DNA from 2 places in the Planococcus sp. 11815 genome. Region 1 is predicted to be linked to the other one. Evidence: a T-box and tRNA genes for the amino acid it is inferred to sense, from the RefSeq annotation. Region 1 holds a T-box; the other holds one or more tRNA genes.
The links. The T-box of region 1 lies ahead of tyrS (tyrosine--tRNA ligase). A T-box ahead of a tRNA ligase gene usually reads a tRNA of that ligase, here a tRNA-Tyr.

Region 1 (15,406 bases):
TCTTGCAATAGCTCTTTTCGTTCATAGTATCGGATGGTTTCCTTATTCACTTCACATAGGGTTGCAAGTTCACTGATTCGATAGCTCAATTTTCTTCACCTCAGAAAAAGTATAAACCATGTACTTAGGTACATGGTCAAACATCTACACTTCAATACTTTCTTTCTATATATAAAATTTCAAGTTACTAAAACTAGATTTAAAATAGTCGTTTATTAAAAATAAAGCGTTCGTAAAAGTACACTTTTACGAACACTCCGAAATGGACTGGAGACGACCGAGTATAGCGTTCGTAAATGTATAAAATAACTTTACGAACGTTCGCTAATTCTCAAACACTTTTACGAACGCTTTTCAGTTACCATCAGAACCCCACTTCCTGACGAGCGATCTTCAGGAATTTTTTAACCAAAGAAAAACTGCCGGGAAGCTTCCCGGCAGTTTTTGCTATCTTTAGATGGAGTTTTCTCCAGTATTCGTGCGTATCGCTTTATCTTTATCTTTTTCATTCAATTCATGAAGCAATTTTTCGCCTTCAATGTCTAAATCCGGGAGAATCTTGTCGAGCCATTTTGGCAGCCACCAGATTTTGTCGCCGAACATCGACATGACGGCCGGGACGAAGATCATGCGGATCAGGAAGGCATCGACGAGGATCCCGAACGCCAGGGCAAAGCCGATTTGCTTGATCATGATGTCATCTGTGAAGATGAAGCCGGAGAAAACCGAGACCATGATCAATGCGGCGGCGACGACGACTTTACTCGCCGTCTTGTAGCCGCTGACGATGGCCCCATTGCCTTTTTCACCGTGGATATAGGCTTCGCGCATCGACGACACAAGGAATACTTGATAATCCATGGCGAGTCCGTACAGGATGCCGGTGACCATGATCGGGATAAAGCTCAACAACGGTCCGCCGGTGTCGATTCCGAAAAGCGATCCGAGCCAGCCCCACTGGAAGACTGCGGTTGTCGCGCCGAATGTTGCCATGATGCTCAACAGGAAACCGACCGTTGCCTTGATCGGAATCAAGATCGAACGGAACACGACTAACAGGATAAGCAGTGACAACACGACGATAATGGCGATATAGATCGGGAACACTTCAGCCAACTTCTCCGAAATGTCGATATTGACAGCCGTCAAACCGGTCACGCCGATTTCTGCGTTGGTGTTTTCAGTGGCAGCGGCATCTGTCCGCAAACTTTCCACCAATTGTTTCGTCGCTTCATCAGTCGGCCCGTTTTCTGGGATGATGCTGATGATGGCAATTGTTCCGTCTTCATTGAAGCCGCCTGGCGATACTTCCGCTACGCCGTCAAGCTGTGAGATATTGCTGAGCAGCTGGAAATATTCTTGCGGATTCACCGCAGCTGCGTCCTGGTCTTTGGCCACGACAAGAAGCGGGCCGTTAAAACCTTCGCCGAAGCTGTCGGAAATGACGTCATAACTTTGTCTGACAGCGGTGTCTTGATTAGCGCTTTCACCCGAAGGCATGCCGAGGTTCATTTGCGCGATCGGCACTGCGAGTGTGCCAAGAACGATAATGACCAGTATGACCGCGACCCATTTCATTTTCAATAAGCCAGTAATCCATCCTTGGGCAAAGCTTTGTTTCGAGCTGTTGTTCGTTTGAGCTTTATTTCTCGTTTTGGCTGAGACGATCCGCTCACCGATCAAGCCAAGCAAGGCCGGGAGCAGTGTGAGCGCGACCAGCACATCGATTAGCACCGTCAATGCGGCGACGATTGCCATACTGCTGAGGAACGAGATGCCGATGACCAGCAAACCGCTGAGCGCGATGATGACGGTCAAGCCGGCAAAGAATACCGCGCTGCCTGCTGTGCCGACTGCACGGGCAGCCGCTTCTTTAGCGGTCAATTGTTGTTCGGTGATCAGTTTGCGCTGTCTGTTAACAATGAACAAGGCATAATCGATGCCGACAGCAAGGCCGATCATCAAAGCGAGAACCGGTGTCAGGCTGTTGATTTCGAACATGCTCGACAAGGCGAATGTCCCGCCGACGCCCACACCGACGCCGATCAATGCCACGACTAGCGGCAAGCCCGCTGCGATGAGTGAGCCGAGCGTGACGACCAGGATGACTGCTGCGATCGCGAGCCCGATGATTTCATGGGTGCCGCCGATCGGGATATCGACGCCTTGCAGCGCACCCGTCGGAATGACTGTGATGGAAGAATTTTCTTGAGCGATATTTGCGGCATCCGCAAGTTCTTCGCGTTCCGCTTCACTCAAGTCTTCCGCTGTTTTGGTCAGTTGGAACTGGAATAATGCGACCGTTCCGTCCTCTGAAATCTGGATGCCCGGGACCAGCATTTCTTGAACGATGAACGGCCGGTGGCTGACTTCAGACGCCGGAAGCTGGCTCACCATGTCTTGCAGTCCCTGCATTTGGGCCATTGCTTCTTCGTCCTGCAGCAGGTCCATCGGATTGACGACATGATCCAGGCCGTAAATTTCATTTGCTGCCATAGCTAAAGTTTGGGCATTGGCCGGATCGTCAATGGCTTCCCCTTCCGGCACTTCGAATAAGTAACTTCCCTGCCCCCCGGATGCTGCTGGGTATTCTTCCGCCAATTCGTCCAGCACGTCCTGTGCGGCGGTGCCGTCAATTCTTGTTTCACTGCTTGTATTCACGCCATTCGTTACGATGGCTGTGATGATGACGCCTAAAATGAGCAGCCAGCTGGCAATGAAAATCCAAGGCTTGCTATAGGCTGTTTTTCCGATGCTGTAAAAAAATCTCGACACATGTGCAACTCCGTTCTCTACTTTTGTTAGTTAAAGCCTTTTCGTAAATGGGCAAACACGGTATCGATGTATTGGTTAAATTCATTATCGGCCTCGTCCTGCTCCCCGTCTTCCGGCAATTTAACGGCAATGCTTTCATCCAGCACCGGCAAAATCGCACCGAAGACGGCGCCGATCAGAATAGGGTAATACTCTTCCGGATAGTCGCTGCCGAACTCTTCACTGATGCCGCGTTTCGCAAAATCCTGCACTTCCATCAATGCCCCGGTTACATACAATTTGAGCGAAGGGTAGTTCCGCGACAGTGAAATGAGCTGGTTGAGCCGCCTCAATTTATTGATCGTGAAACTTCCGCGGATATATAACTCGATGGTATCCAAGGGCGTATACATTTCCGTGGAGAATGTGAATTGGTCGTCGCGCTCTAAATAATCATTCATCGTCAAGGAGTTGGCGATCGCTTCTTCCTTGCATGAAAAATAATTGGCAAATGTCCGGCGTGAATAGCCTGCCGTTTTAACGATATCTTCCACGACAAACCCGTCCACACCGTGCTCCACCGCTAAGTTAAAAGCAGCTTCGGCCAAGGCTTGGCGTGTCGCTATTTTTTTCATATCCCGCAAACCGCTGTCAGTCATTCTATCACCTCATTTTCAATTCTTACATGTTATACCACAAAAATTGCCCAATGTGCAATCTTTCCCTTTGGGCAATTATAAAAAGACGAACCGATTGGCTGTATAATGGTTATCATCACTTGTACGAAGGAGGCCCTTATGAAAATCCATTATTATTTAGGCTGGTTTACTGACTGTTTTCCGGAGAACCTAAGCAAAGCCTTAAGGGAAGACCTTACAGAACGGAAATCGCTCGTGATGGTCAGCTCGGATCCATCAGACACTGAAGTTGATGGCGCTGTGGAGCGTTCCTGGTTGGATCAGGCAGGCATTTCATTCGATGAATATCATCTAATCGATTCGAGCATAAAGCGCGAATTGGCACATACCTTAATCAGAAATGCCTCGGCCATTTTCCTATTGGGCGGAGATACCCTTAAGCAAAACCGGTTTTTGACGGAGGAGTACGAATTGGCAGAGCCAATCAAAACGAGCGCCGCCTTAGTCATGGGTGCCAGTGCCGGAGCGATCAATATGTCCGCCAAATGGAAATGCTCGGAACGCTTTGGATATCCTGTTGGCATGGACGTTGTTTGCGACGGCCTCGCGCTAGACCCTTTCTCCGTGCTGTCCCATTTCGACCTCGAAAACAATATGGAACTCGTACAAGAAGAACTCTCTGCCCTGTCGGATGAGATGAACGTGTATGCGTCAAATAAAGACTGTGCCTTGCGCTCAAACATCCGGAAATTAGATGAGACTTTTTAGCTTCATTGGCTGCATCAAAAGGCAAAACTAAAAACGTTCGGCAAGCAGAATTTCATGCTTGCCGAACGTTTTTTTGATTGATTTAAGCATTTTGGCAATTAACGATCGTTCTCCCTAAATGCTCCCCGTTTTTGATCGCCTCGATCGTATCAGGAATTTGTTCGAGCGAGACTTCGTCCGTCAAGGTTGTTTGGGTGATGTTCCAGTCGGCTGACATCTTGTCCCAGATGGCGCCGCGTTTTTCGATCGGCACATTGACTGAATCGATGCCAAGCAAATTGACGCCTCTTAGGATGAACGGCAGCACCGTCGCCGTCAGTTGAAGGCCAGCTGCGTTGCCGCACATGCTCATGCTACCGCCATAAGAAATTTGCGGGATGAGGACCGATGCCACATCGCCGCCGACGGTATCGAGGACATAATCGAATTTTTGCTTGTTCAATGGCTTTTTCAGTTCGCCCAGATCATCCGGGAAAATGACTTCGTTTGCGCCGAGCGATTTCGCCACGTCCACTTGATGGTCTTTGCGCACCAAGGCCGTGATATTGGTGTAGCCGATTTTGGATAGAATCTGCAGCGCGACGCTTCCGACGCCGCCAGTCGATCCTGTCACCAATAGCTCCGGATTGTTTTTTGGGTCCATACCGTTTTGTTCGAGTGCTTGGATGGACAATGCCGCCGTGAATCCTGCCGTCCCGAACACCATAGCGTCTTTCAAGCTCAAGCCGTCCGGCAAAGGCACGATCCACTCGGCCGGCACGCGGGCATATTCAGAGAACCCGCCGGTGTGGCTCATTCCCATTTCAAATCCTGTGACAATCACTTCCTGGCCTTGCTGGAATCGCCCGTCCGCTGTATGTACAACCGTTCCGCTGAAATCGATTCCGGGAATCATCGGGTAATCGCGGATGACTCCGCCTTTTTTCTGCACCGCGAGCATATCCTTGTAATTGATTGACGAATACGCCACTTTCACCAAGACGTCTCCTTGCGATAATTGGTCTTCACTGATTTGTTCCACGCCGTAGGTCACTTCATCTTCTTGCTGTTTAATGACAATCGCTTTAAATAAATCCATGAAAATCCCTCCTTGCTCTTCTCTTCCCGATTCAGTGTGGCAGCATGCATTATCTAGAGAGATCCTCTTGCACTATTTTTTACTGCTGTGGGCGAAGCCATTCTTTGACAATGATTTATTCAACAATTATATTAGACTGGTCGGTCTAATTGTTTAAAGAGGTGAATTATGTCTAAACCCAATACGAAAGTGGCGTTGATCCAGGCTGCTTCCAGATTGTTCCGCCTGCACGGCTACGAAGGGATCAGTCTTAACGATATTTTAAAAGAGATCAATATTCCTAAAGGCTCCTTGTACCATTATTTCCCTAATGGCAAAGAAGAGCTGGCTGTCGAAGCCATTCACCATACCAAAGATATTGTTTTGGCATGGATTGAAGAGTCGTTCGAACAAATCGGCGATCCTGTCAAAGCGGTGCAAGACCATATTCATCAGCTGGCCGCTCTATTGAAAGATGAGACAGAACAAGTCGGGTTTCCGATTGGAACGATTGCGGCTGAAAAATATTCGACCAATGAACCGATCAGGTCCGCGTGCCAAACGGCATTCGAAGAGTGGAGTGAACTATACTCCACTAAGTTTTTTGAAGCAGGATACAGTGAAAAGCAGGCTAAAGATTACGGAGTTTTCATTCTGGCCGCGATCGAGGGAGGCATTCTTCTTTCACTTACTACCAAAAGCGAGGAATCGCTTTTAATCATCGCCGATCAAATTCCTTTCATCTTGTCAAAAAGAGAGAATTAGAATCAGGCTTTTCAGAGAGGAATGGATAAAGATATGGCAACAATAGCAGGACAGCAACAAGAAACCATCAAAACGACCCCTATTTTAATTTCATTCTTAATCGCTGGCTTCATTGGATTGTTCAGTGAGACTGCGCTCAATATGGCATTGGGTGATTTAATCCAACAATTCGGCGTAGGGTCGTCCACCATCCAATGGCTCACGACCGGATACTTGCTGACACTCGGCATACTGGTCCCTGTGTCGGGCTTATTGCTGCAATGGTTCAGCACAAGACAGCTATTCATTGCCGCGCTGGCCTTTTCAGTGACCGGCACCTTGATCGCTGCACTGGCGCCGAGCTTCAGCATTCTCATGGTGGCTCGTGTCATCCAGGCAATCGGGACCGGCTTGCTTTTGCCGCTCATGTTCAACACGATTCTATTGATCTTCCCTATTCATCGCAGAGGGGCGATTATGGGATTGATGGGCTTGGTGATCATGTTCGCTCCGGCGATCGGGCCGACGATTTCCGGATTTTTAATTGAAAACTTAAGCTGGCATTGGATTTTCTGGGTGTCTCTTCCGTTTCTAGTGTTTGCACTAGTTTTCGGCATCATGTTCATGCAGAACGTCAGCGTGATTACAAAACCTAAGATCGACATCACTTCCATCGTGCTGTCTTCCCTTGGGTTTGGCGGGATTGTCTATGGATTCAGTACCGCTGGGGAAAGCGGCTGGGGCAGCTTCATCGTCATCGCATCTATTGCGGTTGGATTTGTCTCATTGTTCTTGTTCTCCATCCGGCAATTTAAAATGGACCAGCCAATGATCAACCTCCGCGTCTTTAAATACCCTATGTTCACACTCGGGCTCGCGGCTGTGTTTATCGCGTTCATGGTCATCCTGTCATCAGCTATTCTGCTGCCGCTGTATTTGCAGACGGGACTTGGCTTGGCAGCTGTCACAGCCGGGCTCATCCTCCTGCCGGGCGGCGTGTTAAATGGATTGATGTCACCGATTACCGGGCGGATTTACGATAAATACGGGCCGAGAGGATTGGTCATTCCCGGATTTTCCATCATCATCATTACCTTGTGGAACTTATCAGGCGTCACGACCGCCACGACCGCAGTCACAATCGTCGTCTTGAATACTCTTTTGATGGTCGGGGTTTCATTGGTGATGATGCCTGCCCAAACCAATGCGTTGAATCAATTGCCAAAAGACTTGTATCCAGATGGCACCGCTTTGATGAACACCCTTCAGCAAGTATCAGGCGCCATCGGGACAGCGGTCGCCATTACCATCATGTCATCGACACAATCGACCTATATGCAAACTGTATCCGATCCAAACAGCGCTTCCGCTATTCCCGAAGCACTGACGGCCGGCGTGCAAAATGCCTTTACATTCGGTTTGGTGCTCGCTGTGATCGGCTTGGTGATTTCTTTCTTCATCAAATCCGTCCACCTGGCCAAAGAAGAAGCACCTCAAAGAAAAGTTGTCGAAAACACTTAAAAATGACCGATCGATTCAGCTGGTTTCAATTTAGGATTTGACTTCTTTTTTATTCCAGTTATAATGAAAAACAATATCTGCATAACGAAGATTTGCCCGAGCATTTCGGAGTATAAGATCAAAAGCGATGATAAGAACGAGTACCTGTGACTGAAGCATACAGAAAGCAGCCGGTTGATGAGAGGCGCATGCGGTGTCTGGGGAAATACCTCTTTGAGCTGTGTACCGAACCTTCAGTAGGCTACACCGGAGTTGCATCCGTAATCCATGCAGAAGTATCGCTTCGGCCGTACTTTCCAAGGGAAGCTGTGCGAGCAGCTTCCGAACTAAGGTGGTAACACGCATATCCGCGTCCTTTAGGGTTTTTCCCTAGAGGGCGCTTTTTTGTATTCTTATAGATTTTGCGATATGACTATTCCAAGACAAGGAGATGTTAGCATGCGACTCACACCCGCTGAACAAATGAAAATCATCGAAAAAGGAGCAGCCGAAATCATCGAGGAAGGCGAATTGCTCGAAAAGCTCGAACGCTCATACAATGAACAGCGCCCGCTCACCATCAAGCTTGGGCTCGATCCGTCCGCACCTGATATCCACCTTGGCCACGCAGTAGTTTTGCGCAAAATCAAGCAATTGCAGGACCTCGGCCACCAGGCGGTCATTTTGATCGGCGACTTCACCGGGCGCATCGGCGATCCTTCCGGCAAAGCGAAAGGACGGACCGCGCTCAGTGACGAAGCGGTCCGGGAGAATGCGGAAACTTACTATGAACAGATCTTCAAAGTGCTCGACAAAACGAAGACCACGGTGCGCTTCAATAGCGAATGGCTGTCGAAACTGAATTTCGAGGAAGTCTTGAAGCTTGCCGCCAGCACGTCGGTCGCGCGCATGCTCGAACGCGACGATTTCCAGAACCGCTACCAAAGCCAGTCGCCGATCGGTCTCCATGAGTTTTTCTACCCGCTCATGCAAGCCTACGATTCCGTTGAACTAAAAGCGGACATCGAAATCGGCGGCACCGACCAGACTTTCAATATTTTGATGGGGCGCACGCTGCAAAAGCATATGGGCCAGGAAAAGCAAGTTGGCATCTTCATGCCGCTGATCGAAGGGCTCGACGGTGTGGAGAAGATGAGCAAAAGCCTCGGCAATTACATCGGCGTCAGCGAAGCGCCTGAGGTCATGTTCAAGAAAGTGATGGAAATACCGGATCCCCTGGTCTTCAAATACTTTGAACTCGCGACGGATGAAGACCCGCTGTCGGTTGAATCCATCCTCGACCGCCTTGAAGACGGCGAAAATCCACGCAACATCAAATTGGAATTGGCAGAGATCATCACGGGGCTCTACCACGGCGAAGACGCGATGAACGAAGCGAAACGCTACTTCGAGACGGCTTTCCAGAAGCGCGAAATCCCGGAAAATATCCCTTCGCTGCTTGTGGAAATCGGCCAGGAGCGCATCGAAGAAATCATCCCGCAGCTCGTGGAATCCGGATTCGTCCGCAGCAAAAGCGAATTTGTCCGGCTCATCGAACAAAACGGCGTATCATTCAATGGCGACAAGCTGACACGCGAAGAACTCGACACCGTCGTCCATAACGGCGACGTCCTGCAAATCGGCAAAAAGCGCTTCGTGCGTTTTGAAAAATAAGTAAAGAAAAGGAGAGTGACCGAAAGTAAAAGCTGATGTCCATTGCGACGGACGCTTTCGGGGCCACAGCTCATGCAGCTGGCGCGACAGGACGTCGCGTTGCCAGTTGCCAGGGCACCATGTAATTTCGTTGCTCCCACATCTGCAATGCAGATGCGTCGCGAATAAATGAACGAAGTGGAACTGAGTTCATTTATTCGCCGCCTCCATTTCCATCAGCTGTTATGAAAATAAAAATTATAAAAAAGTCAGACATAATTAAAACAGCCGGAGAAAAAGAATCTTTTTTCTCCGGCTGCTTCATTTTATATACGTATGGGACAGACCCTTTTTTACTTTATTTTTTATACTGCATATAAACAACTTGTGTCGCAAGGAAGTCTTCCATGCCGTGTTTGCCGTCCGCACCGCCGAGGCCGGATTGGCGCATGCCAGCGTGATAGCCTTGCACTGCTTCGAAGTTTTCACGGTTGACGTAAGTCTCGCCGAATTTCATTTCATTGACGACGCGCATTGCTTCGTTCAGGTCGTCTGTATAGATAGAAGAAGACAAGCCGTAAACCGTGTCGTTGGCCATTTCAATTGCTTCTTCAATAGTGCTGTAAGTGGTCATCGGAAGCACCGGCCCGAAAATCTCTTCGCGCATGATATCGGAATCGTGCGTCACGTTCGTTAAAATAGTTGGCTTGTAGAAGAACCCGGCCAGATCCGCGCGTTCCCCGCCTGTCGCAACGGTCGCCCCTTGCGACACTGCATCTTTAACCATGCCTTCGACAGTTTCCAAACGGTCCTGGCTAATCAGCGGCCCCATTGTTACGTCTTTGCTTTCTCTCGGGTCGCCAAGCTTGGTCGCTTCAAATGCCTGGATAAGTTTTTGGCTGAGCTCTTCTGCCACGCTTTCATGGACATAAAGGCGCTCCGCATTCGTACACGCCTGTCCGCCATTTGCGAGTCTCGATGTGGTGATGGCTTTTGCGGCCAGGTCCAAATCTGCATGCTGTGTGACGATGGCTGGCGCTTTGCCGCCAAGTTCGAGATTGACCTTGGTGATGTTTTGCGCTGCCGCTTCCATTACTTTCGTGCCGGCTGGCAAGCTTCCTGTCATCGTGATCATTTGGACTTTTTTATGCGAAGCCATTGCGTTGCCAATCTCAGAACCGGTTCCGGTTACCACATTGTAGACGCCTTTTGGAATTTCTTCCATCGCATCGACGATTTTCGTGAATTCCATGGCGGTATTCGGTGTTTGCTGGCTCGGTTTGATGACGATTGTGCAGCCAGTGACGAGCGCTGTCGCGACTTTCCGTGCCAGGATGAATACCGGGAAATTCCAAGGGATAATGCCTGCTACGACGCCGATCGGCTTTTTGTAGACTAAGATATTTTCATTCGGGCGGTCGCTTGGGACGATTTCCCCTTCGATACGTCGTGCCCATTCGGACATATAATGAAAGTAATCAATCGCGAGGTCGACTTCACCGCTTGCCAGTTCATAGTCTTTCCCTTGCTCTTCCTGCAATAAGTCGATAAATTTATCGCGGTTTTCAGCGATCTTATCGCCCAGTTTGCGGACGATTTTTCCGCGTTCGATATTCGGCGTCAATTCCCATGCCTGTTGTGCCTGATGCGCCGCTTCTACTGCCTTATCTACGTCTTCTTCCGTTCCTTTAGGGATCTTGGAAATCACTTGCTCAGTCGCCGGGTTGATGATGTCGATCCATTCATCTCCAGTAGACTTTATATATTCTCCGTTCACATACATTTGGTGAGTTTGCAAAAGATCTCCTCCTAATTTTCCAATTAGTAGGTTTTTCCCTTTATGGTTACCGGTAAACTTGGCCTTCTGCACTAACATGCTTAGACAAGAATTAAACTTTCATGTAACGTCGGGCTTCCCCAAAAACCGGGTTTCCAGTTCGTGTTCATACCCCTCGCCTACACGGTAAGCCTTGGCGTAAGGGCGTGAACTGACAGCGCTATGCAAGTCCTGTCCGATAAAATGAAGCGCCACGCCGTCATCTGCGGCGAGCCCTGGCTTGATCTGCCCTTGCTTAAGCAGCCGTTGAAACGTCGGACGCCGGTGCGATTCCCCATCGTAATGGGGGCAATTGCTGCCGGGCAAAAAGCCTAAGCAGTCCAATGGATGAAGTTCATCGCCGTAAGAATCGGTGACGCCTTGTTCGAACCAGCAAATCGATCCCGCACTGATGCCCGCCAGGATAATTCCTTGATTCCAGGCTTTTTCAATGATCCGGTCCAATCCCCATTCCCGCCACAGCGCAAGCAAGTTTTTCGTATTGCCACCGCCGACATACAAAATGTCCTGTGACAAGACAAACTCCTCTAGATCTTGTGCCGGCGGCTTGAACAACGACAGATGCGTCGGCTCGCAGTTTTGCTGTTCGAAGAAATCGTAGAAGCGTGCGATATAGCTGTCCGCGTCCCCGCTCGCTGTTGGGATAAAGCAGATTTTCGGCGTTTCTTTTGGTGATTGCTCCAATATGTATAAATCGAGGAGTGGATTGTCAGGCTCCATCGAGAAGCCGCCTCCGCCTAGTGCGATAATCTGTTTCATTGGGTTTCCTCCTGCCTCTGCACTTTTTATGTATCGAGTTGTTCGTTCGCAGCCAATTGCTGCAATTTCGCCGCGACCTCCCGCGGTTTTATATTCAGCTTATGTGCCTCTCTCAGCTGGACCCATACCGGCTCGTACGTCCCGCGACGTCGATCCAAGTTTGTGTACTCTTCTCCCAATCCCGTGCCGAAAGTGCCGCCGGTTCTCTTCGCTATAAAAAAATACTGATTGCCTTCATAGTATATTGTTGCGAAAAGCCCTTCGATTTCCACTTGCACGCCCAGTTCCTCGAGTGCTTCTCTTTTTGCTGCAGCTTCCGGCGTTTCGTGTTGTTGAATGCCGCCGCCCGGAAACACATAATATACAGAACCAGCGTGTACGCGTTTGATCAACGCTACCTTATTCTCTTCGACAAGTACGACCGAGCCTCTATTCCCCATATAGCTCTTTATCTTTTTGATTGCTCAAGCGGATGTAATACGGAAACAGCACGATGAGCAACAGCCCGATCGTTCCGCTCACATAGCCGAGCCCCATCAAAAATCCGCCATTGTTGAACGATACGTACTGCCTCGCGCTGCACGCTGGGCAGTTCTTGCCATCTTTTGCTACGCCCAGTTTCCAGATATCTTTCGCTTTCCATTTAACTCCACAATTCGTGCAATGTGCCACGTCCTTCACCCTTTCCCATCCTATTTTCTTCTATATATACAAAGTCTCACCGTTTCTTTAATTGCGCTTCTTCGTTTTCACTGCTCAGCTTCATGAACAGATGGTCTTTCATTTCCCATAAGCAATCCAGCCAAGTTCCCCAAAACAGCATGTCCCGAAATGTATGATCTTCCACTTTCATGTACTGGATAGTTCCGCAATCCGGGCATGGGCAGCCATCCTTCAATTCATACAACCAATGCTTTTCTTTAGATTCCCAGCGATATCGGCAATTCGTGCAGCGTGTCATTTTTTTCTCGACTCCTTTCATTATTTTACTCTCATTTCCAATAAAGATTTCATAAAAAGGCAAAAATTTCTCTACAAAAAAAGCCGCCAGAAAATTTTCTGGCGGCTTTTACGTATTCAGATAAAGTTCATTCGCTGATAAACAGGAAAACCTGCTTGTCTTCCTGTCCTGCTTCACCAGCGAAACGGTCTGTATAGTCGAGCCATTTGGCGCGTTCTTGGCGGGCTTCGATCTTATCGCCGAGTTCTGCTTCAATTTTTTGCATCATGGCGGAAACTTCTTTGAACGAGCGGTTAAAGCGGTAAGCGGCCTGCTCGAACGGCGAATGCAGCACCAGCAAACGGCGAAATTCCTCCACGGTATCCGCTTGTTCAGCCAGCGCATCTTCCAGTTCTATGATGAAGCGGTATAATTGCCGCTGCTCCTCACCCAGTTTCGCCACTTCGCTTTTCAGCAAATAGGCAATCATGCCGTCATTCATTGCCCACGCCTCCTTTATGGTGTTACCAGCTTGATTTTTTGACGCCGGGGATCTGCCCTTTATGTGCAAGGTCGCGGAATGCGATGCGGGACATGCCGAATTTGCGCATGAAGCCGCGCGGGCGTCCAGTCACTTCGCAACGGTTCTTCAAACGGGTCGGCGACGAATCTTTCGGCAGTTTCGCCAATGCTTCGTGATCGCCTTGCGCTTTCAGTTCTTTGCGAAGTTCCGCATAGCGCGCCACCATTTCACGTTGTTTATTATCGCGTGCTACTTTTGATTTCTTGGCCATCGATAGGCTCCTCTCTATTATGCAATAATTTTTACTAGATTACTTGGTTTCGCGGTGCAAAGTCACTTTTTTCAAGCGCGGGCAATATTTTTTCAATTCGATGCGCTCCGGGTTGTTGCGCTTATTTTTGGTCGTCGAGTAATTGCGGTCGCCCGTTTCTGTGCAGGCCAGTGTAATGTTCACTCTCATGCTAGTTCCTCCTTTTTAATGAGTCATGGCTGTTTGCGGCAGCGGATCGTTAAACCCGCTCCAGTCTTCTGCCATTTCTTGTTGTGTCAGCAAGCAGTTATCCAATGATTGAATGACATCTTGTTGATCCATTTCGATGCCGATCAGCACCAACTCGGTCATTTTCACGCCGTATGCCTCGTCCCACGCGCCTGCTGTCTCAAGGCTCGCAGCAGGCCCTGCCTGCGATAATAACATGGCCGTCTCGTCACGTGTGGCGATGCGCAAAAATCCTTTGGCACGGACCACTTCCACCGGCCAGTCCATGATCCAGTGGAACAACCGCTCCGGGTGAAACGGGGTTTCGCTGCGGTAAACGAATGAAGCGATCCCGTATTCCTCCGTTTCCGGCACATGCTCTTCGTTGAGCTCTTGGATCCAGCCGGCGCCTTGGCTCGCTTTGTCCAAATCAAACCGGCCTGTGTTGAGCACTTCGCCGAGTGGCACTTGCGAACGTTCGGTGCGCAGAATATTCGCAGACGGATTTAAGGCCCGCAGAACGCCATGCAGCTCGTCCGCTTTGTCGTCTGTGAGTTGGTCGGTTTTATTCAACAGGATCACATCCGCAAACTCGATCTGGTCGATAAGCAAATCGGAAATTTCCCGTTCATCGGATTCCGTCGCCCCTTCTTTTCGGTCGAGCAAAGTTTCGCCGGAAGCGAAATCGCGCCAGAAGCCGTGGCCGTCGACGACTGTCACCATCGTGTCGAGCCGGCACATGGCGGACAGGTCCACCCCGAGCACGTCGTCCATATAGCTGAAGGTCTGTGCGACTGGAACCGGCTCGCTAATGCCGGACGATTCGATGACAATATAATCGACATCGCCCTCACTCGCCAACTTCTCGACTTCCGCGATCAAGTCTTCGCGCAATGTGCAGCAAATACAGCCATTTTGCATTTCGACCAGTTTTTCTTCTGTGCGGGAAAAGCCGCCGTTTTGGACAAGTGCGCTGTCGATATTCACTTCGCTCATGTCGTTGACGATGACTGCGACTTTCAAGCCTTCGCGGTTCGTTAAGATATGATTCAATAGCGTCGTCTTGCCCGCGCCCAGGTATCCGCTCAATACAGTAATGGGGATGCGCTTGTCCATATGATCTAACTCCCTTATTGTTTCAATCAATAAATCGTAACGATTACGTTTTATATATTAAAGCGCTTTGATCATTTGTGCAAGTATTTTTTCAGCAGAATAAAAAGCCCTGCCATATTGGCAAGGCTTGCTTTATATCAAACACTTCATTTTTTATGCCCGCCGATCAGCTTCGTGCGGTCAATCGCCGTGCCGGCGTCTGTACCGGAAACGCCCCGGTAAATGGCGGTCGGCCCGTGCTTGCGCTTGATCGCATCCATCGCCGCGCCGAGGCGCCGCCTTTGCCATTTATCCGCTTCGAACAAGCTTAGCTGCATTGAAGTTTCGTCTTCCAGATTGGTGATGGACAGCGAAATTTGCCGGACGGGCTGGCCTGTGTAAAATTCCCGGAACAGTTCTTTGCACACGGCGTAGATTTTCAAGGTGTCGTTGGTCGCTTCGTCGATCGAACGCGAGCGGGAGAACCCACCGCCGAATGAGGTTTTGCTATAGCTCATGCCGAGATGGATCGTGCGCCCGGCCATGCGCGCTTCCCGCGTACGCATCGCCACGTCTTCGCACATTTCCAGCACAATCGTCAGGATATCTTCACGCGTTTCATAATCGCGGTAAAGAATTTGGCCTTTCCCGAAGCTTTTC
Region 2 (15,406 bases), 1.2 Mb from region 1:
ATGGATTCGCTGGCCTTTTTTATTAAACTTTGATTTCGTCCGGATGGGTTCCGCTCCGCCAATCCTGGTTGAGCGCTGAAATCTGTTTCAGTTCTTCCTCACTTAATTCAAAATCAAAAACATCGGCATTTTCAACGATGCGCGACGGCGTCACCGATTTCGGGATGACAATCAGGTCATTCTGGAGATGCCAGCGAATGATGGTCTGCGCGATGGATTTCCCGTGCTTTTCGCCGATTTCCGACAGCACCGGATCTTCGAGCAGACGCCCTCTCGCAAGTGGCGACCAGGAAGTGACCGCAATGTCTTGTGCCGCACAAAATTCGCGCAGTGATTCCTGCGTCAATTGCGGATGCAGCTCGATCTGGTTGACCATCGGTTTCGTATTGGCCTTGGCCAAGATCTTCTCCAGGTGATGCTGCTGATGATTCGAGACGCCGGCAGCACGGATCAATTTTTCATCATATAGCCGCTCGATCGCACGGTAGGTTTCCTCGAATGTATCGGGAATTGCCCAATGCGTCAAATACAGATCCAGATAGTCCATATCCAGCCGTTTCAATGAAGCTTCGAATGCACGCAAGGTCTGGTCGTAGCCCTGGTCGGTGTTCCACACTTTTGATGTGATGAACAGTTCTTCACGCTTCACGCCGCCTGCGCGGATTGCTTCCCCGACCTCTGCTTCATTGTCATACACTGTAGCTGTATCGATCGCTTTGTAGCCTGTTTGGATTGCTTTTACCATCGCTTCGACCGCCGCTTCTTTATCGGTCATCTTATAGACGCCAAGGCCGAAACGCGGCATTTCCACTCCATTATGTAAGGTTTTTGTTGATTCAATCGTCAGATTCATAAACATTCTCCTCCTGTTCTTTTTCATTGTACAAATTGTCGACAGGAATTTCGACTATTCCAGCTTGTTGAAAAAGTTAAGAGGCCGTATTTCCCGAAGCTTATCGCTCGCTTTCCGCGGGCGGGAATCGAGCCTCCTCGTCACTTCGTTCCTGCGGGGTCTCTCAAACCCGCTTTTCCCGCAGGAATCGAGCGAACGCTTCTCCGGATACTCAGATAAGTCTTTGATTTTTGAATGAAGAAAAGATAATTCCTTTTTAATTCATAGTTGGTTAATAGACTTCTTTAACACTTTGAAATTATCGAAAGGAATTTCGACTATTCGCCACTAGATTGAGAAAAGCTCTTGCATCCGATATTAAAAACGAATATTATTAAACGTGTTGTTCAAAATGTTCGTGTTTATAAGGAGGATATTCCATGTTTCAGTTAAAAGAACACGGAACTGACGTCAGAACCGAGATTACAGCCGGTATGACAACGTTCCTGACGATGGCATATATCGTCATCGTCAACCCGGTGATTTTAGGTGCTGCCGGCGTTCCGTTCGACCAGGTTTTTCTCGCCACCATCATTGCAGCAGTCATCGGTACATTATGGATGGCATTGCTCGCCAATTACCCGATTGCCATCGCGCCGGGCATGGGGCTTAACGCATATTTCACTTCCATGGTGCTCGCTTCTGACGGCGCCATTGATTATACGACTGCCTTTGCCGCAGTTTTCGTTTCCGGATTGCTCTTTGTCGCACTGTCTTTGACTTCAATGCGCAAAATCCTCATTGAAGCCATTCCAGAAAACTTAAAACACGCCATCACGGCAGGCATCGGCTTGTTCATCGCCTTCATCGGCATGCGCCTTAGCGGATTGATCGTCGCCAATGAAGCGAATCTCGTGGGGCTTGGCGACCTGACTTCGCCGCCTGTCGCTTTGACGCTCGCAGGACTCGCCATCACGCTTATCTTCATGTCCTTGAACATTCACGGCGGGATTTTCTTCGGCATGATCGCAACGGGCATCATTGCCTTCTTCACCGGGCAATTGAAATTTGCGGAAGGCTTCATGAAGTTGCCGTCGCTTCCGGAAGGCATCATCGTCTGGAATCCCATCGAAGCGTTCCTGCTCGTCGCCGAATTCGGGCTCTACGGCGTCGTGTTCTCGTTCCTGCTCGTCACGCTGTTCGACACGACTGGAACGATGATCGGTGTCGCAAAACAAGCAGGGCTCATGAAAGACAATAAAATGCCGCGCGTGCGCCAGGCGCTCCTCGCTGATTCTGTCGCCGCCAGTGCAGGCGCCATGGTCGGCACAAGCCCGACCAGCGCTTATGTCGAATCTTCCGCCGGCGTCGCTGCAGGCGGACGGACAGGGCTCACGACTTTGACCGTCGCCATCCTGTTCATCGCTGCTGCCTTTTTCGGGCCGCTCGTCGGCTCGCTTTCCGGCGTCGCCGCCATCACCGCTCCCGCTCTCATCATTGTCGGCAGCTTAATGATCGGCGCCGTCAAGCAAATCGACTGGGATCAATTCGATGAAGCGTTCCCAGCGTTCCTGATTGTTCTGGCCATGCCGCTCACCTCAAGCATCGCAACCGGCATCGCACTTGGGTTTATCTCTTACCCGCTCATGAAGATCTTCAAAGGCAAATGGAAATCCGTCCACCCGATCCTTTATATTTTTGCTGTGCTGTTCACGATCCAGATTCTCATTGCACCGCATTAAAAAATCCCCTGCATTTTTCTATGCAGGGGATTTTTTGTACCTTAATCGAAAGGGACGCTTACAAACCAATTTTCATCGTCTTTACATTTGCCCACAAAAAAACACCGATTTCTCGGTGCTTTTCTTGTTAGACTCTAGCTGAACGCCCGGACATGGCTGCGGAGAGCAATAGCACGATTGCTGTCAATAAGTGCAGTGCCCAGCCGATCAACGGAATCCAAGCGAGTGCACTTGTAATGATCCCCAGAATCGAGCCGAACTTCGGTGAATATTCTTTAAAGCAAAAGAACAACGTAATGGCGTGCAGCACGAACATGATGCCGAGCGGTGCATAGCCTGCAGAAATCACAAATCCGCCTCCGATGAACGGAATGGCCAGAAATGCCTCCGCAAGGCCCGTAATCCAAAGCAGTGCAACGGATGTCTTCATTTTCATATCAGTTCATCCCTTCCTTTTCTTCCTACCCCTATATACGCATCACATCCAAAAAAGTTTCAGGTTTTTCGGATGGACGGAAAATGTCCATATTTTCAAGTGGGTTCCATATTTCATTTTTCCCTTTGGTACGCTATACTAAACACAGATGCAAATTTCAAGGAGGTCGTCATTCATGAACTTGATCTTAATCTTGGGGATTTGTGTATCGTTTTTGGTAGCTATCTTCACTGCTGGATACGATGACAAACCAGGCACAGACAAAAGACAATAATGTGAAATGCAAAAGGACAGCGCCCACGCGCTGTCCTTTTTTGTCGTTTATTTTAAATTCGGGAAATCCTGTTGGCGCAGCGCTTCATACATCAAGATCGCTGCCGTGTTCGACAAATTGAGTGAACGGATATGTTCATTCATCGGAATGCGCAAACAGCGGTCTAAGTTGGCATCAATCAATTCCCTCGGTAAGCCCTTTGTTTCCTGACCGAAGACGAAGAAATAATCTTCCTCGGCATCCGAAAAATCGAACGAGCTGTATGTCTTTGTGCCAAACTTGGTGATGTAATGGTATTTGCCGTCAGGATAGGCCGCAAACAACTCATCGAGTCCATCGTGGTAATGGATGTCCACGTGCTCCCAATAATCGAGCCCCGCCCGTTTAAGCATTTTATCGTCCGTCGAAAATCCGAGCGGCTTGATCAAATGCAGGCTGACGCCCGTTCCCGCACATGAGCGTGCAATATTTCCGGTATTCGCCGGAATTAATGGCTGATATAACACAATGTGTATTCCCAAATCTCTTCACTTATCCTTTCGTTTCTGCAGAAAAGAATGCCAGGCCTTTGGCGATCTCCGCCAGCACCTCTTCATCTTTCTCTTGCTGCTGTGCATATTCGAGCGCTTGTCTTCCATCGTCCGTCCCGATGCGGCCAATCGCCCAAGCGGCCGTGCCGCGGATGACTGGGCGCGGATCCGTCTTCATCAATTCGATCAATGCAGGCACTGCCGGCTGCTCCTTGAAATGGGCAAGTGCCAAAATGGCGTTGCGCTGAATCGGCTTTTTGCCGCGCCAAGAACCTGATACATGGCCGAATTTCTCTTTGAACTCCCGATTGGAAATGGTCAACAACGGCTCGAGCAAAGGCTTGGCGATTTCCGGGTCCGGATCGAATTCCGGATGGATGCGATTGGCCTTGCGCTTATTTTTCGGGCACACGGTCTGGCACGTGTCGCAGCCGTAAATCCGGTTGCCGATTTTCGAGCGGAACTCATCCGGCAGGAAGCCTTTCGTCTGTGTCAAAAACGAAATGCAGCGCTGGGCATTGAGCTGCCCGCCCTCGACAATCGCACCGGTCGGGCACGTATCGATACATAAGCGGCAGTCGCCGCATTGATCTTCCATCGGCTCGTCGTATTCAAAAGGGATGTTGGTGATCATCTCGCCCAAATAGACATATGACCCGAACTCCGGCGTGATGATATTGGTATTTTTCGCACTCCACCCGATACCGGCCCGTTCTGCCACGGCACGGTCTGACAATTCGCCAGTGTCGACCATTGATTTCATGCGCGCCTCCGGATAATGGGCGGCGATAAAAGATTCCAGCAGCGCCAGCCTGTCCCGAAGTGCCGCATGGTAATCCTTGCCCCAGGAAGAACGCGAGAAAATACCACGCCGTGCCCCTTTGACACCAGGCGTCGCCCCTTCCATTTTGGAAGGATAGGCAATCGCAATGGCAATGATGCTCACAGGCTCTTCCATCAATAATTCCGGACGCGTGCGTTTCTCCACATCCGATTCCTCAAAACCGGACTGGAAATTCAATTGCTGCTGGCGGATCAAACGATGCTTTAAACTAAAAAAAGGTTCGGCCGAAGCAAAGCCGATTTTATCAATCCCGATTTCCGCGGCATACGCAACCAGTTGTTGTTGGAATTGATCCAAGTTCATGTCGATAACTCCTTGCTCCAATTTATGGTAAGATAAGGCTATTATTCACGGAAAGGATGATTGCTGTGGACTTTCGCGTAAACCCTGAAATTACAGAGATTGTGCCTGATTTCAAAATCGGCATTATTCATTATAACAATATCACCGTTTCGGATTCACCTCAAATGTTAAAAGGCCGCCTCCAACTGTTCCAGGAGCAATTGTTCTTCGATATGGACGATAAGGAATTGACGGATTTCCCTGGCCTTCTCGAATGGAAGCTGGCCTGGAAAGCGCTCGGAAGCGATCCGAACCGCTACCGGCCTTCTGCGGAAGCCTTGTACCGCCGTGTGCGCAAGCAAAACTATCTGGCCCCTGTCAATTCAGCAATCGATATGAACAGTTTTCTATCGCTTCAGTACGAAATTCCACTCGGTTTGTACGATACAGATCAAATTGAAGGCGATATCGAAATCGCCCTCGGCAAGCCTGACGACCGCTATGAAGGTTTGAATAACCGCGACAATACGCTCGATAACATCATCGTTACACGCGATGCAAAAGGCGCTTTCGGCAGCCCATACGTCGATTCAAAGCGCACTGCTGTGACACCGCAAACAACAGACGCAGTACACGTGTTTTACCTCCGCCCGTCCATGAACCGCGACAATGCCCTTCAGCTATTGACCGCTGCCGGCAATATGTTCACCGGAATCAATGGCGGCGAAGCGATAAGCTACGTCCTTTAATTGCCTGAAGCATACGCTTCAGGCATATTCTTTTTATTCTCCCCAAAACTCTAGTATTCTTTTGATACTGAGATAAAAAAGAGGGATGCCACATGAAGAAAGTCCATAGCGACGTTATCCAATTCCGCGGCAGCCATTATGATTTCGGCTATCATCAAGGGGAATTGTTGAGAGATTCACTGCTTTTGCCGAACCGAAAAATACAGCGCAGTGAGAATAGCAAGCAATTATTGGTGGACGAAACAAAAGCCATCGACATGCTCGAACGCTTTGCCCCGCGCATTTGGGAAGAAATCGAAGGCTTAGCCGATGCCTTGAAATGGCCATTTTACGACGCCCTCCGAGAATTCGGCGGCTATTATATCGAATATACACGCAGCGGCTGTTCGATCCTGAGCCGTTCTGACTTCCTTGTCCGCAACTATGACAGCTCACCGCAAGGCTATGAAGGCCGATTCGCCTTGTACGAGCCGACTGACGGGGGCTATGCATCCATCGGACCGTCCATGCAAATTACCGGACGAACCGACGGGCTAAACGAAAAAGGGCTTGCAATGGGCTATAATTTCATCAACCGTCGCAATTCAGCGGACGGGTTTATCTGCAATATGATCGGGCGCCTGATCCTTGAGCATTGCGCATCGATCGAAGAAGCGGTCGATTTATTGAAAGAATTGCCCCACCGCCGGTCGTTCAGCTATGTGTTGTTGGATAAGAGCGGACGTTCAGTCGTCGCCGAAACTTCCCCGCGCAATGTCATCGTCCGGGAAGCGGCAGTTTCGACCAACCATTTCGAAGTGTTATCGGAAGAAAACCGTTACCAGATTGACGATTCCAAACGCCGCGAGGAAGCGCTTCTTACGCATTCCACAACGTCCAATGACGCATACGCAGCGTTCCGATTATTGAACGACTCGGATCAGGGCGTATTTTCAACAAAATACAGCACGGCTTCCGGCACTTTGCATACAGCTTCCTATTTCCCAAACAGCTTGGAAGTCGGCTTCGCCATCGGTCCTGACCGCTTGCCGCTCATGTTCGATTTCCAAAAATGGCTTCAAGGCGAGCGCTTGCTGGCAAAACGCATCAACGGGAAAATCGACACCCATTTCCCGTTTCCGTATCTTGACGACCTGTCTTCATTGCAACAAAAAAACGGCTAGAGCACTCATATGCTCCAGCCGTTTTTTATTTAAACAAAGCATCGGTATGGGCGAAACCGATGCCGGTATCGACCTTTCCATAGACGGATGTATTGCGGACAGGCTTTCCTGCAAGCCATTCCCCAAACTTAAATACTTCGGGCTCCTGGTCGCCCCCAAGCGCAAACCACACTTCCTGCTCTTTCGGTAAATAAACAGATGTATGGATTGTTCCGGCCCAACTCTTATAAAGATTCGAAAACAAGCCGCGGTCCGTGTCATTGAACAAGCGATAAGCACGATACGCTTCCGCTGCATCTTCTGCATTCTGTTCGATAACTGACAAGCGTTCATAGGAATCCTTTAGATAATTGCGGTTTTCATGCTGCTGGATTTCAAAATGATTCGTACAAGCCGTTGCATCGCGCACCACCACTTTACGCGGCGTTGCCTCCATAACCTTTGTGGCACCGCTCTTATCGGTCACAACGTAGCTGAATGACCCGCGATGCGGAATATCTTCGACCAAAGCAACAGCTTCATCGATAGTCGCGCAGCTCTCGAGAATGATGCGCCCGATCATATAACAGACAAAGCCATCACCCGGGTTTTTCCGGTGCATAAAATTATAGCCCATCACCAAGCCATGCTCGTTCATCCCATCCATACGCCCCAAAATGCGCTGGCTCGGACCAATGATGGCATTTCCTTCCTCAGGTTGAAACAAGCAGAACCTGCCTTCATAGGTCTGTGGATGAAAGTCATAATTGCGCACCAAAAAGTCTTCGCCGCTGACGATTGAACAGCCCGACGGCGGCGCATCGATACGGTAACCGCCAAAATCACGAAGCACCTCATCAATCGGCAGCTTGAGGCTATCTTCAAGGCCTTTCAACTCCTCCCATAATTTCGGGGCGTATTCGTTGAACGCAGCTTGCGCTTCTGCCGGATCGATGACAAAACGTGGCCTCTTACTCTTCCATTGCCCGCGGCGATTGTGCAGCGTAATCGATTCTTTAAGCGCATTTCCTTGCATCATTCCATAATCATAATGGCTTCCTCTGAATTCGACGACTTCACTATGTATCTGTCTCATAACTCCTCCTTCATTCCCGCTTTAATAATTATTTCACAAGTTTTGAATTTCTGCTCATCAAGCGCACCACCCATTTTTCAAGCTCCACAATAATAAAGACGCTCATCCCGATCAGCAATGGCCAAATCCAATACCTGAGCCCGATCGGTTCCGTGCCAAGCAGCGTATTCATAAACGGCACATACGTCACCGATAGCTGCACTAAGATTAATATGGCCGAGACAATTAAAGCCGCTTTATTGGAAAAGAAATCACGATTCAGTGCAAAACGCCGCTCACTCCGGCAATTGAATAAATAAAATAGCTGTGAAATGACCAGGGCTTGTAAAGTCATGGTCTGCAAGATGCCTTGGTCATAATCTCTAGCTTCCAGCATGCTGTTCATCCATAAAATGCCCCCTCCGATAATCGCCGATGCAAAAGCGATGCGGAAAACATAATAGCCACTGAGCAACGGGCTATTGGCTTTCCTAGGTGGCCGCTCCATCGTACCAGGCTCGAGCTTCTCAAATGCAATCGCCAAGGAAATCGTCACAGCGGTAATCATGTTGACCCACAAAATCTGCACAGCAGTGAGCGGAATCGTAGTGCCAAATAGAATGCTGATAAAAATGAGCAGCCCTTCGGATACGTTTGTCGGCAATATGAACAGGATGGTCTTTTTCAAATTGTCATAGACGCGCCGCCCTTCCTTCACTGCATTGACAATCGTGCTGAAATTATCATCAACCAGCACCATCTCTGCCGCTTCTTTTGATACTTCTGTTCCTTTGATTCCCATCGCAATGCCGATATCAGCTCGTTTCAAAGCCGGTGCATCATTGACCCCATCACCGGTCATTGCACACACTTGCCCCTTGGCTTGAAGAGCTTCAACCAATTGCAATTTATTTGTCGGGCTGGTACGCGCGAAAATGTCATATTCCATGGCTGCAGCCTCTAACTGTTGTGCGTTTAAACCATCCAATTCCCTGCCTTCAAGCGCCTTGGCCCCATCACCGATTCCAAGCTTGGCTCCAATCGCCACAGCGGTGTCTTTATGGTCTCCAGTGATCATCTTGACACGAATTCCGGCTTTCTTGCATTGTACAATTGAATCGATCACTTCTTCCCGCGGAGGATCAATGATGCCAGCCATGCCTAGAAACTCAAACCCGCACTTCATATCTTCGTGATTTATGACTTCCACTGTGTAATCGACTTGCTTAACAGCAGCTCCTAAAAGGCGTTCTCCGCGTTTTGCATGTGAGGCTATCTTCGCCTCCCATTCATCCCTCTCTTCGCTTTGTATTATATCCAGTAGCTTTTCAGGGGCCCCCTTTGCATAAATCCATTTAGTTCCCCGATCTTCAACCAAAGCAGCCATGTATTTATAAGAAGAATCAAACGGAATCTTCATAATCACTGGCAACTTCTCTACTTCGTCATCCGCTTTCTCTGCAAGCGTCAACAGGCAGCCTTCCGTCGCACCTCCACTGATTGACCATTTCCCTTTTTTCCCTTTGAACAAATGCGCATCATTAACTGTTTTCACACAGGCTAAAAACTTTGCCAAGCGAGGATGATCAGCTAAACGAATGCCATCTCCGTTTTTCTTTAACATTCCTTCGGGTGAATAACCGACCCCACTAACATTGATTTCTTCATCTGCCAGAATAACAGAAGTCGCCGTCATTTCATTTTTCGTCAAAGTCCCTGTTTTGTCTGAGCATATTACCGTAACGGCCCCTAAAGTTTCGACTGATGGCAAGTTCCGTACAATAGCATTCTTCCCAGCCATCGTTTGGACACCCAAAGCTAAAATAATGGATAATACCGCTGGCAACCCTTCTGGAATGGCGGCTACGGTCAAGCCGATGATTGCCAATAATAGCTCAGCTGTGGCATAGTCATGGACCCAATAACCAATGAAAAACATGCCGATTGCACTCAGTACAATAATCACTGATATCACTTTTCCGAATTGAGCGGTCTGCTTTAATAAGGGTGTCTGTAATTTCTCGACCGATTCCATCGCGCTGCTGATTTTTCCGAGTTCAGTATCCCCTCCTGTTGCAATGACAACCCCAAACCCTGATCCGGCTGCAACAGCAGTTCCTGCAAATGCCATATTAGAACGATCCCCAAGCACCGTATCGCTCGATAGCCTCTCAGTCTGTTTATTTACTGCATCTGATTCACCAGTCAAAGAGGACTCCTCCACCTGAAGATTCGACGCTTCTACAAGCCGTATATCTGCGGGCACCTTATCACCCGCCCTTAAATAAACAAGATCCCCAGGCACCAAATCAGCCGCCAGAATATCTTTTCGTTTGCCCTCTCGCAGCACTCCAGCTTTAAATGAAAGCATTTCACGTATACTATCCAATGCTTTCTCAGCTTTACTCTGTTGAATATAGCCAATTGCCGCATTGATGACAACTACAGCTAAAATGACACTTGTATCAATATAATGTCCAAGTACGACTGTAATAACTGCCGCTGCCAACAATACATAGATCAGCACATCATGAAAATGCTTAAAAAACTTTATAACTCCAGGTTCTCGCTTTCCTTGAGGCAATTCATTGGCGCCAAAAATCTTTAACCTCTCTACAACTTCAACTTCACTCAACCCTTCTTTTAACAGAACTTCATGGTTATCAAGTATAGTCGTAAACTCTTGATCAAATCCTTGTTCTGTAACCACCTTGCCACCCCCGCCAAGATCGTAATTTTGATTATTATAACACGCAGCCTCCATTCTCCTACCGCATCCTATTATATATTCCAATACACGTAAAAAAGACAGTCTTCAAAGGAAGCTGTCTTTTTCAAAATACCGGTGTAGAGAGCCGATCCCCTAAGATGTTTCCATCACTACCCTTCCAACTTACCGCATCGGCCACGTCCGTCTCGTTCGATAACAGGCTACTCCTCAGCTAGTTTTCCATTAGTGGTTTTTCTAATAATAGTGCTACTCTTGTTACCAAATTAAGACAAAGAAAAAAGCCCTAACTGAAGTTAGGGCTTTTCAATACATTGCTTGGCAGAGCAATGAAAATGATACCGGCGGTCGGGGTCGAACCGACACTCCCGTGAAGGAACGGGATTTTGAGTCCCGCGCGTCTGCCAATTCCGCCACGCCGGCAAAATTGAATCCAGAAACAATTATTCATTGCTTTCAGGAACATTTATTATTATATTAGTAAACCGATTATTTTGCAAGGGGTTATTAGCTATTTTTTTAAAAAAATCTTTGCTGTATACAACTGCAAATCATTCGTATAAATAAAGAAAAAAACTCTGACTATAAAAGTCAGAGTTTTAAGCTTTCATCACTTGGCAGAGTGATGATCATTTGATACCGGCGGTCGGGGTCGAACCGACACTCCCGTGAAGGAACGGGATTTTGAGTCCCGCGCGTCTGCCAATTCCGCCACGCCGGCAAAATAGTTTGGAGGCGGCAACCGGACTCGAACCGGTGGTAAGGGTGTTGCAGACCCATGCCTTACCGCTTGGCTATGCCGCCTAGATAATGGAGCGGAAGACGGGGGTCGAACCCGCGACCTCCACCTTGGCAAGGTGGCGTTCTACCACTGAACTACTTCCGCTAAAGCTGGGGTACCTGGATTCGAACCAGGGCATGACGGGATCAAAACCCGTTGCCTTACCGCTTGGCTATACCCCAATAATACTGGGGCGGACGAGGGGAATTGAACCCCCGAGTGCCGGAATCACAATCCGGTGCGTTAACCACTTCGCCACGACCGCCACGCTATTATTATGTATGATATTAAAATTTCAAGAAAACATGGGGCGGACGAGGGGAATTGAACCCCCGAGTGCCGGAATCACAATCCGGTGCGTTAACCACTTCGCCACGACCGCCAACATAATATTTAAAAAAATGGCAGGGGCAGTAGGAATCGAACCCACATCGGAGGTTTTGGAGACCTCTGTTCTACCGTTAAACTATGCCCCTAAAAACTGGTGGTGGGGGGCAGATTCGAACTGCCGAACCCGAAGGAGCGGATTTACAGTCCGCCGCGTTTAGCCACTTCGCTACCCCACCTAATGGTGCCGGAGAAAGGACTTGAACCCTCAACCTACTGATTACAAGTCAGTTGCTCTACCAGTTGAGCTACTCCGGCATGGAGAAAAAATATGGTGGGTCAGGACGGAATCGAACCGCCGACACTTAGAGCTTCAATCTAATGCTCTACCGACTGAGCTACTGACCCATATTAATTAATAAAAATGGCGGTCCCGACCGGGATCGAACCGGCGATCTCCTGCGTGACAGGCAGGCATGTTAACCGCTACACCACGGGACCATTTGGTTGCGGGGGCAGGATTTGAACCTGCGACCTTTGGGTTATGAGCCCAACGAGCTACCGAACTGCTCCACCCCGCGATAATATTAAAGTTTCCTTCTATTTTATATGCATGAAAGAAATGGTGGAGGATGACGGGATCGAACCGCCGACCCTCTGCTTGTAAGGCAGATGCTCTCCCAGCTGAGCTAATCCTCCATTGAATGGTGACCCCTACGGGATTCGAACCCGTGTTACCGCCGTGAAAGGGCGGTGTCTTAACCGCTTGACCAAGGGGCCTTTATTTTGAGCTTAAGATACTGGCGGAGAGCAAGGGATTCGAACCCTTGAGACGGTTGCCCGCCTACATGATTTCCAATCATGCTCCTTCGGCCACTCGGACAGCTCTCCATAATTGGCTCCGAAGGTAGGACTCGAACCTACGACCATCGCATTAACAGTGCGGTGCTCTACCACTGAGCTACTTCGGAATAATAACCAGACTAGCGACGTCCTACTCTCGCAGGGGGAAACCCCCAACTACCATCGGCGCAAAAGAGCTTAACTTCCGTGTTCGGGATGGGAACGGGTGTGACCTCTTTGCCATCATCACTAGACTGTATTAATTTGAAAGACAAGATTTATTATATCAATAATACCGATTATTTCAAGTATTTTTTTAAAAATAATATCTTATTCTTTCAAAACTGGATAAATCGACATTGGAAACGCATGTTCAGTTTGTTGGTTAAGTCCTCGATCGATTAGTATTCGTCAGCTGCACGTGTCACCACGCTTCCACCCCGAACCTATCTACCTCATCGTCTTTGAGGGATCTTACTTGCTTGCGCAATGGGAAATCTCATCTTGAGGGGGGCTTCGTGCTTAGATGCTTTCAGCACTTATCCCGGCCACACATAGCTACCCAGCGATGCTCTTGGCAGAACAACTGGTACACCAGCGGTGTGTCCATCCCGGTCCTCTCGTACTAAGGACAGCTCCTCTCAAATTTCCTGCGCCCGCGACGGATAGGGACCGAACTGTCTCACGACGTTCTGAACCCAGCTCGCGTACCGCTTTAATGGGCGAACAGCCCAACCCTTGGGACCGACTACAGCCCCAGGATGCGATGAGCCGACATCGAGGTGCCAAACCTCCCCGTCGATGTGGACTCTTGGGGGAGATAAGCCTGTTATCCCCGGGGTAGCTTTTATCCGTTGAGCGATGGCCCTTCCATGCGGAACCACCGGATCACTAAGTCCGTCTTTCGACCCTGCTCGACCTGTCCGTCTCGCAGTCAAGCTCCCTTGTGCCTTTACACTCTGCGAATGATTTCCAACCATTCTGAGGGAACCTTTGAGCGCCTCCGTTACTCTTTAGGAGGCGACCGCCCCAGTCAAACTGCCCGCCTGACACTGTCTCCCAAGCCGCTAAGGCTTGTGGGTTAGAAGTTCAATACAACCAGGGTAGTATCCCACCGACGCCTCCCCCGAAGCTGGCGCTCCGGGTTCTCTGGCTCCTACCTATCCTGTACAAGTTGCACCAAAATTCAATATCAGGCTACAGTAAAGCTCCACGGGGTCTTTCCGTCCTGTCGCGGGTAACCTGCATCTTCACAGGTACTATAATTTCACCGAGTCTCTCGTTGAGACAGTGCCCAGATCGTTACGCCTTTCGTGCGGGTCGGAACTTACCCGACAAGGAATTTCGCTACCTTAGGACCGTTATAGTTACGGCCGCCGTTTACTGGGGCTTCGGTTCGCACCTTCGCTTGCGCTAAGCACTCCCCTTAACCTTCCAGCACCGGGCAGGCGTCAGCCCCTATACGTCACCTTACGGTTTTGCAGAGACCTGTGTTTTTGCTAAACAGTCGCCTGGGCCTATTCACTGCGGCTCTCTCGGGCTATTCACCCTACCAGAGCACCCCTTCTCCCGAAGTTACGGGGTCATTTTGCCGAGTTCCTTAACGAGAGTTCACTCGCTCACCTTAGAATTCTCTTCTCGCCTACCTGTGTCGGTTTGCGGTACGGGCACCTCCCGCCTCGCTAGAGGCTTTTCTTGGCAGTGTGAAATCAGGGACTCTGAGGTTAAACCTCTTGCCATCACTGCTTGATGTACATAGAAACGGGATTTGCCTCGTTTCTCATCTCACAACTTGGACGTGCACAACCAACGGCACGCTCACCCTATCCTTCTGCGTCCCCCCATTACTCAAACGGCGGGGAGGTGGTACAGGAATATCAACCTGTTGTCCATCGTCTACGCCTATCGGCCTCGACTTAGGTCCCGACTAACCCTGAGCGGACGAGCCTTCCTCAGGAAACCTTAGGCATTCGGTGGACGGGATTCTCACCCGTCTTTCGTTACTCATACCGGCATTCTCACTTCTAAGCGCTCCACCAGTCCTTCCGGTCTGACTTCAACGCCCTTAGAACGCTCTCCTACCACGGACATCTACGATGTCCATCCACAGCTTCGGTAATCCGTTTAGCCCCGGTACATTTTCGGCGCAGTGTCACTCGACCAGTGAGCTATTACGCACTCTTTAAATGATGGCTGCTTCTAAGCCAACATCCTGGTTGTCTAAGCAACGCCACATCCTTTTCCACTTAACGGATATTTGGGGACCTTAGCTGGTGGTCTGGGCTGTTTCCCTCTTGACTACGGATCTTATCACTCGCAGTCTGACTCCCAAGCATAAATCACTGGCATTCGGAGTTTGTCTGAATTCGGTAACCCGGGATGGGCCCCTAGTCCAAACAGTGCTCTACCTCCAGGATTCTCTTCTTGAGGCTAGCCCTAAAGCTATTTCGGAGAGAACCAGCTATCTCCAGGTTCGATTGGAATTTCTCCGCTACCCACACCTCATCCCCGCACTTTTCAACGTGCGTGGGTTCGGGCCTCCAGTAAGTGTTACCTTACCTTCACCCTGGACATGGGTAGATCACCTGGTTTCGGGTCTACAACTGCATACTCACTCGCCCTATTCAGACTCGCTTTCGCTGCGGCTCCGGCTTCTCACCTTAACCTTGCATGCAATCGTAACTCGCCGGTTCATTCTACAAAAGGCACGCTATCACCCATTAACGGGCTCTAACTACTTGTAGGCACACGGTTTCAGGATCTATTTCACTCCCCTTCCGGGGTGCTTTTCACCTTTCCCTCACGGTACTGGTTCACTATC

Region 2: it encodes a tRNA-Tyr, which carries the amino acid that the T-box ahead of tyrS (tyrosine--tRNA ligase) is inferred to sense. The anticodon was not compared.

The regions. Positions count from the first base shown of each region.
Region 1 is NZ_CP096991.1:3,135,775-3,151,180, forward strand. It holds gene merR (Hg(II)-responsive transcriptional regulator) at 1-89, opposite strand, end outside; gene M1Q06_RS15740 (MMPL family transporter) at 454-2,775, opposite strand; gene M1Q06_RS15745 (TetR/AcrR family transcriptional regulator) at 2,802-3,413, opposite strand; gene M1Q06_RS15750 (Type 1 glutamine amidotransferase-like domain-containing protein) at 3,552-4,160, shown strand; gene M1Q06_RS15755 (YhdH/YhfP family quinone oxidoreductase) at 4,243-5,238, opposite strand; gene M1Q06_RS15760 (TetR/AcrR family transcriptional regulator) at 5,407-5,982, shown strand; gene M1Q06_RS15765 (DHA2 family efflux MFS transporter permease subunit) at 6,016-7,482, shown strand; T-box leader at 7,601-7,842, shown strand; gene tyrS (tyrosine--tRNA ligase) at 7,921-9,135, shown strand; gene aldA (aldehyde dehydrogenase) at 9,473-10,912, opposite strand; gene M1Q06_RS15780 (Type 1 glutamine amidotransferase-like domain-containing protein) at 11,012-11,710, opposite strand; gene M1Q06_RS15785 (NUDIX domain-containing protein) at 11,737-12,150, opposite strand; gene M1Q06_RS15790 (hypothetical protein) at 12,140-12,391, opposite strand; gene M1Q06_RS15795 (hypothetical protein) at 12,429-12,671, opposite strand; gene M1Q06_RS15800 (hypothetical protein) at 12,799-13,152, opposite strand; gene rpsN (30S ribosomal protein S14) at 13,175-13,444, opposite strand; gene rpmG (50S ribosomal protein L33) at 13,484-13,633, opposite strand; gene M1Q06_RS15815 (GTP-binding protein) at 13,649-14,767, opposite strand; gene M1Q06_RS15820 (DinB/UmuC family translesion DNA polymerase) at 14,914-15,406, opposite strand, start outside.
Region 2 is NZ_CP096991.1:1,050,264-1,065,669, reverse strand. It holds gene M1Q06_RS05425 (aldo/keto reductase) at 23-853, opposite strand; gene M1Q06_RS05420 (NCS2 family permease) at 1,273-2,574, shown strand; gene M1Q06_RS05415 (hypothetical protein) at 2,702-3,010, opposite strand; gene trmL (tRNA (uridine(34)/cytosine(34)/5-carboxymethylaminomethyluridine(34)-2'-O)-methyltransferase TrmL) at 3,332-3,805, opposite strand; gene queG (tRNA epoxyqueuosine(34) reductase QueG) at 3,816-4,961, opposite strand; gene M1Q06_RS05400 (B3/B4 domain-containing protein) at 5,027-5,689, shown strand; gene M1Q06_RS05395 (C45 family autoproteolytic acyltransferase/hydolase) at 5,782-6,852, shown strand; gene M1Q06_RS05390 (C45 family autoproteolytic acyltransferase/hydolase) at 6,878-7,927, opposite strand; gene M1Q06_RS05385 (cation-transporting P-type ATPase) at 7,956-10,616, opposite strand; tRNA gene M1Q06_RS05380 (tRNA-Leu) at 10,974-11,057, opposite strand; tRNA gene M1Q06_RS05375 (tRNA-Leu) at 11,272-11,355, opposite strand; tRNA gene M1Q06_RS05370 (tRNA-Cys) at 11,365-11,438, opposite strand; tRNA gene M1Q06_RS05365 (tRNA-Gly) at 11,446-11,520, opposite strand; tRNA gene M1Q06_RS05360 (tRNA-Gln) at 11,526-11,597, opposite strand; tRNA gene M1Q06_RS05355 (tRNA-His) at 11,605-11,680, opposite strand; tRNA gene M1Q06_RS05350 (tRNA-His) at 11,722-11,797, opposite strand; tRNA gene M1Q06_RS05345 (tRNA-Trp) at 11,818-11,891, opposite strand; tRNA gene M1Q06_RS05340 (tRNA-Tyr) at 11,898-11,981, opposite strand; tRNA gene M1Q06_RS05335 (tRNA-Thr) at 11,985-12,060, opposite strand; tRNA gene M1Q06_RS05330 (tRNA-Phe) at 12,075-12,150, opposite strand; tRNA gene M1Q06_RS05325 (tRNA-Asp) at 12,168-12,243, opposite strand; tRNA gene M1Q06_RS05320 (tRNA-Met) at 12,247-12,323, opposite strand; tRNA gene M1Q06_RS05315 (tRNA-Val) at 12,366-12,441, opposite strand; tRNA gene M1Q06_RS05310 (tRNA-Glu) at 12,448-12,522, opposite strand; tRNA gene M1Q06_RS05305 (tRNA-Ser) at 12,544-12,633, opposite strand; tRNA gene M1Q06_RS05300 (tRNA-Asn) at 12,639-12,713, opposite strand; rRNA gene rrf (5S ribosomal RNA) at 12,724-12,839, opposite strand; rRNA gene M1Q06_RS05290 (23S ribosomal RNA) at 12,967-15,406, opposite strand, start outside.